One region of the Paenibacillus sp. FSL H8-0332 genome, then DNA from elsewhere that is predicted to be linked to it. Evidence: riboswitches for the same ligand, from Rfam matches in the RefSeq annotation. Region 1 holds a riboswitch; the other holds the start of a gene.
The links. Region 1 has a riboswitch for cyclic di-GMP ahead of NST43_RS06940 (PA14 domain-containing protein). Riboswitches for the same ligand answer to the same signal wherever they lie in the genome.
Positions count from the first base shown of each region.

Region 2: it holds a riboswitch for cyclic di-GMP, as region 1 does, so the genes downstream of both, NST43_RS03300 (PA14 domain-containing protein) here and NST43_RS06940 (PA14 domain-containing protein) in region 1, are expected to answer to the same signal.

Region 1 is NZ_CP150145.1:1,608,457-1,611,880, forward strand. It holds gene NST43_RS06930 (hypothetical protein) at 1-356, shown strand, start outside; gene NST43_RS06935 (MFS transporter) at 437-1,651, shown strand; cyclic di-GMP riboswitch class I at 1,740-1,841, shown strand; gene NST43_RS06940 (PA14 domain-containing protein) at 1,898-3,424, shown strand, end outside.
Region 2 is NZ_CP150145.1:767,698-771,121, forward strand. It holds gene NST43_RS03295 (sugar phosphate nucleotidyltransferase) at 363-1,736, shown strand; cyclic di-GMP riboswitch class I at 1,874-1,954, shown strand; gene NST43_RS03300 (PA14 domain-containing protein) at 1,969-3,424, shown strand, end outside.

The DNA.
Region 1 (3,424 bases):
AGAACCTGTGGGATGACGACGACAAGGATAGCGTGGTGCCTGTATGGGGTACGCTGAGCCAGTTCGGCGATGACTATGACCTGAAGCGTTATGAGGACAAGGTCTCAGGCTTGCTGGCTGCCCAGCTGGAAGCGCCGGAATGCCCGCAATGCCATGAGCTGATGCTTCACTCCGGTACGCAGCAGGTAGACGGGTTCACTCCGGCAACGCCGGAAGCGCTGGCTGGCGCAGCGGTGCTGAAGCCTCCCTTCGCGCTGAATGTGTACGTCTGCCCTTCCTGCTTCCATGTGCAGCATAGTCTGGCGCAGGAAGACCGCATCCAGCTTGTCCGCAATCTGAGCACCTCCGCCGAATAAAGATCGGATTCATGCTTTCCCTGCCTTCTGGACATGTTAGTGATAGATGAAGTGTCTTAGGACGAGCAGGGAGGGCTGGCATGAGAGGTTCAGAACGGGGACAGGCGGCGCTGCTGCTGGCTGTAGGCGGGCTATACCTGCTGGCTACAGTACTTGCAGGGACGTTCCTCAACGTATATCTGTGGAAAAGCCGGCAGAACTTCGCCATGATCGGCTGGTTCACCGTGGCCCAGCAGATTGCCGTGGGTCTCAGTTTTTGGCTCGGCGGCAAGTGGGTGAAAGAGCATAACAAAATGAATGCCCTACGGCTGGGAATTGCCGTATCGGGCTTTTTTTATTTGCTGGTGCTGTGGCTGCAAGGAGAAACGGTGCATTTTATTTGGCCGCTGGGCGGGGTCCTCGGACTATCCATCGGGCTGTATTGGCTGGCGTTCAATATTGTATTCTTCGAGATTACGGACGTGAGCAACCGCGATTTCTATAACGGGTGGATGGGTCTGCTGGGTTCTCTGACGGGAATAGCCGGACCCTGGGTGTCCGGCTGGATGATCTCCCGCTGGCAAGGCGGACAAGGCTACCGCATGGTATTCATACTGTCGCTCTGTATCTATGGGGTGGCTGCTGTGCTCAGCTTCGGCCTGCGCAAACGGCCGCGCGGCGAAGCCTATCTCTGGCTGGAGCCCTGGCATGAGCTTACCCGCAGGCGCAGTCCTTGGCGGCCAGTTGCGGCGGCGCTAGTGTTCCAGGGCATCCGGGAAGGCGTATTCTCCTTCCTGATCGGTCTGCTCGTCTACATTGCAGCACAGGAGGAGAGCAAGCTGGGACAGTTTGCTCTGCTGACCTCTGCTGTATCCCTGATCAGTTATTACGCGGCTGGCAGATGGTTCAAGCCCCGTGCCCGGCTCGGCGGTATGCTGGCAGGCAGTCTGCTGCTCATCGCCTTCCTTCTTCCGCTGCTGTGGAAGGTGAACTTTACGACCCTCCTAATCATGGGGATAGGGACCTCGCTCTGCCTGCCGCTCTACATGCTGCCGATGCTGTCCACCAGCTTCGACCTGATGGGAGTGTCCGAGGAGAGCGCCGCCAAACGCGTGGAGCTGGTAGTACTCAGGGAGCTTAGCCTGATGAGCGGCCGCCTCCTCGGCCTGCTGATCTTCATCGCGGTGTTGTCACAGAGTCAGTCTCTGCGCACCATCACGCTGCTCATGCTGGTGCTGGGCGCAGCACCGCTGGGAAGTTGGGTGGTGGTGCGGGGGTTGCTTAGTTCAAAATGTTCACAAAATGAACAATATTAAATGATTCAATTATAGGGTATTATTGCCAAGGTAAGTACAGATTGTAATTGAAGTGATTTACAAATGATTTCTCTTGAAATAACCATTAGAACTAAAAAGGCAAACCTGTACGAAAGTCAGGGACGCAAAGCCACGGGCCTTACCACAGGGCGGGAGACACCCATCTGTGAATGGTAGCCGGGCCGCTCTTTCCGGTGGTTTTTTTGCGCCTTTTTTTAATGAATTGTAATTGAGCGGAGGTCTTTTATGACAAACAAGAAGAGTCTTATAAGTAAAATATTGTGTTTTATCATTCTGGCTCAGTTCCTGACCCCTTTTGTGGGATTCTCAGAGATGAAGATTTCCGCACAGGACAGTGTTCTCAAAATCCAGTTTCAGCCCGAAGAAACGCCCCTACAGGACGGGGAGCTTGCAGATTCTGGAGCCGTTTTTAGCGTTAAAAACCAATACGCCTACGGCTGGAACATGGATCATACCGATGCAACCGTCTCAAGAGATACATACGATAACTCCGGCATAAGCAGCCTGACACGAATCCATCCAGATGGAAAGTGGGAAATTGCACTAGACAATGGTACTTATGAAGTCTCAGTAACCGTAGGTGACTCTGTATATAGCAGCAACAATTCCCTAACTGTCGAGAATATCAAAGTGATGGAGGGACTCACTCTTGAAGCAGGGCAGCATAGAACGGTCAAGAAGAAGGTTGCTGTCGAAGATGGAAGACTAACGTTAAGTCAAATCAATGCTGCTGGAATTGAGACTGCTCTCAATAGCATAGATATTTCATTAGTTAATACATACACTCCCGCCTTGATACCGCCTCAAATCCGCCTGCCCTTTGAACCCAATAAGGTTGCCGGAGACAAAGTTCTCCTATCTGGAAGTATGACCAATGTACATAACGCACCGCCGTTTATTCGGGTGAATGGCCTGCAAGGAGAGATCTCCCGGCATATCCGCGAACAAATAGAATCTAATGAACAACAAATACAGCAGCTTAGCCAAAATGCAGTGGCAATAAGAAATTCTGATATTGAAGCTATTCAAAGCTCTATCCGCTCCAGCGGCAACAAGCCTGCAATTATTGTAACAGGACAACTGAATTTAGAATCAAGCGTTACGTTTGGAAGTGCAGAACAGCCTGTCATTTTAATCGTAGATGGTATGAATACGAACCGGAATCTGAATGTAACGGTGTACGGATCGCTAATCCTCCGTGGAGGATTAAATGCAAATACTGAGTTAGATGTTAATGTTATCAACCCTGCACCAGATGAGAATCTTGGTAACCTATGGGTACAGGGGACTGTGCATTTGAATAATAGTTCCAATATTCATGTGGATAATGAATTGTTTGCAGGTTCTTTGGTTTATAACAATGGCTCGCTCGATCTATCCGCGAAACGGATAGTAGTACAAGGCAATATGAATATCAATACTATGGTAACTATGAATGTAGACGAAGAAATGTCTGTTGGAGAAGTGGTATCCAATAACTCAAGGGCAGAACTAAATGTAGCCCAAGGGGACCTCTTTGTCCGGGACAACGTCAGTGTAAATAATCATTTGAATATCAATACAGGCGGATTATTTGCAGTTGGCGGTAATGTCATCTCGAATCAAAGACCTGTAATTCACACGGGGAATGAGCAAGCAGGACGTACATTATTGAAGTATGTTTTGTCAGGCCTTAAGGCTGAGTATTACAGCAATAATAATTTTACGGGCAAGAAGGCCGTGAAGGTGGATGAATCCATTTCTTTGGCAGGC
Region 2 (3,424 bases), 840 kb from region 1:
GCGGCAACCAGGGATTCAACTGCTGCCGCGCAAGCATAGCGCGGCAGCCCGGCCCCCCTTGCCGCTACAACAAGCGGCAATATCGGATCTTTAGCCGGGAGCTTCGCCTGCGGGCGAAGCGGATGTAAAAGCACAGCCTGTTATGAAATGGAGCGGAGAGGAATTTTGGAGCTGTAGGAGCGTTAGCGTCCGCCTTTGTATTTGGATTTCTACCGCGAGGAGCGGTTCTAATCAGGAAATCCAAATACAACAGCGGCCGTAAGCCCAAAATTACTTGCAGCGACCCTCATAACAGGCGGGATTTTAACTCACAGCTCCGCAACAAGAAATACCCAATAACAATACGATATGGAGGGTTCACTATGAAACTAGTACTTCTATCAGGCGGCTCCGGCAAGCGGCTCTGGCCGTTGTCCAATGATTCACGCTCTAAGCAATTTCTGAAGGTACTGGAAAGCCCGGCAGGTGAACCGGAATCGATGGTACAACGGGTATGGAGACAGCTGGAGGAGAACGGCATGGCAGGGTCCTCTTATCTGGCGACCGGACGCAGCCAGGTGGAGATGATCCAGAGCCAGCTCGGCAGCGAGGTGCCGATCATCGTGGAGCCGGAGCGGCGGGATACCTTCCCGGCCATTGCGCTGACGGCGGCCTATCTGTATTCCATCGCGGGGGTGTCCCCAAGCGAGACCGTGGCGATTCTGCCGGTGGACCCATACGTGGAATCCTCCTTTTTCGAAACGGTGCTGCAGCTGGAGAACACCATGCTGGTGAGCGGGGCGAACCTGGCGCTGATGGGCGTAGTTCCCGAGCATGCTTCGGAGAAATACGGCTACATCATTCCAACGGGCGCCGATGCGGGAGCCAATGGTTACCTGCAGGTCAGCCACTTCCAGGAGAAGCCGGACCGCGTGCAGGCCGAGGAGCTGATCAGCCAGGGCGCGCTCTGGAACTGCGGAGTGTTCGCCTTCCGTCTGGGTTACCTGCTGGATATCCTGCAGCGCAAAGGGCTGCCGCTGAATTACGAAGAGCTGCAGAAGCAGTATAAGCTACTGTCCTCGATCAGCTTTGATTACGAAGTGGTGGAGAAAGAGGAGAACATCGTCGTACAGCCATACGCCGGATTCTGGAAGGACCTGGGTACCTGGAACACCCTGACCGAGGAAATGACCAGCAACCATGTCGGCAAAGGCTTTGTGACCGCTGACTCCGAGGGCACCTGCCTCATTAACGAGCTGGATATTCCGATTACGGTAATCGGGGCGAAGGATCTGATTATCGCCGCCAGCCCGGACGGCATTCTGGTGACGCACAAGACTGAGAGTCCGCGGATCAAGGAAGTGCTGAAGTCTTTTGAACAAAGACCGATGTACGAGGAGCGCCGCTGGGGTCACTACAAGGTGATTGACTATGTGAAATATGACGAGGGCAACGAGGTGCTGACCAAGCGGATTTTCATCAATGAAGGTAAAAATATCAGCTATCAGCTGCATCACAAACGCAGTGAAATCTGGACCTTCATCAGCGGAGAAGCCAGCATTGTCATCAATGAGAAGATGCATACGGTGAAGGCGGGAGATGTGGTGCGGATACCGGAAGGAACCAAGCATGCCATTCTTGCTCTTACCGATGTGGAGTTCATTGAGGTGCAGACGGGGTCGGAGCTCGTAGAGGAGGATAACATTCGTATTACTCTGGACTGGGAGGATATAGCTCTACATCAGTTCATTTCGTAGGTCTAACTTATCTATTTAACCAAATGTTACAATTTCAAATCAGGCATTAAGAACTATTTTTTGGGATAATTTCGACATTACTATACATTAAATTTGCATAGAGACGATACTTAAGGTAAGAGGGATTGATCCTTCCAAAACGACAATGGCAAACCTAATCGAAAGATAGGGACGCAAAGCTATAGGGCCTTCGCAAGAGTGGCAGCCTGGCTACCGAAAGGAAGAGAATATTGTGAAAACTTACCGTAAGTCTCGTTTGTTCTGCGCTGTGTTGTCGCTGGCCGTGGTATTGTCTGCTGTACCCGTGGGACTGGGAATCGCCCCTTCCACCGTCAAGGCTGCCTCCTCGGAAGGAGGGCCAGTGAACCCTAATGCCTCCCCTGAGGCGGTCAAGCTGCTGAACAATCTGTATGATATCTCGGGAAATGGAATCATTACAGGCCAGCATGACTATTTCGAGAGTCCTGATGAGCTGAGCAACAAGCTGAAGGGAACAAGCGGACAATACGCAGCACTACATGGTTATGAGCTTGGAGCCATCGGTGGACAGAGTGAGAGCGGAGTAGCTGCACAACGCAAAAACATCGTCTGGAGTGCGACGAACTGGTCCAGAGCGGGCGGAATTGTCGCCATGACCTTCCACCAGAACCTGCCGGGCACCAAGCACGAATGGTCCAATGTGCAGAAGTCAATCACCCAAGCGCAATTCAACAAATACGTAACCCCCGGCACTACAGAGTATAATGCGCTGATCACTGATCTGGATAAAGTAGCTGTCTCTCTGAAAAGCCTGCGGGATGCTAAGGTTCCGATCCTCTGGAGACCGTACCATGAAATGAACGGCGGCTGGTTCTGGTGGGGCAAGAAAGACAACTTCACTGCACTATGGAATATTATGTATGACCGGTTCGTGAACGTTCATCAGTTAAATAATCTGATTTGGGTATGGAACCCGAATGCGCCGAATGCCAACTCTGATCCCTATGCACGGACCTATCCGGGCGCGGACAGAGTGGATGTGCTGGCAGCAGATATATATAATAACGACTACTCGAATAAATATCATGATGATCTGACCAGCCTGGCTGGCGGCAAACCGATCGGCATCGGCGAGAACGGCGAAATGCCGAACATCTCGAAGCTGAAGCTGACCCAGCAGAATTATGTGTTCATGATGAACTGGGGCAAGATGCTCTATGAGAATAACAGCACGGCGACGATCAAGAATTTCATGAATGACAGCTACACACTAACCCGTGACCAATATAAGGCCTGGTCTGCTCCGGCGGCGGCTCCTAAGCCAACCGCAACGCCGACGCCTACAGCAACCGCAACCCCAACACCGACGCCAACAGTAACGCCGACACCAACCGCAACACCAATGCCAATTCCGACACCAACCGTTGCGCCGATCCAGAAGCCGGTCCCAACCTCCGGTGAGACGGAGAATAAGCCTGCTCAGAATGGCTTGCTTGGAGAATACTTCAAGAACATGACGCTCTCGGGGACGCCGGTTATGGTACGTAATGACGACGTCATCAGCTTCAATTGGCGTCAGGGTACGCCTAATGCTGCACTCGGCATAGACTACTTCTCGATCCGCTGGAGCGGCCAGATTAAGCCGGCTTACAGTGAGACCTATCAGTTCTATACTACATCGGATGACGGTATCCGCTTATGGGTGAACG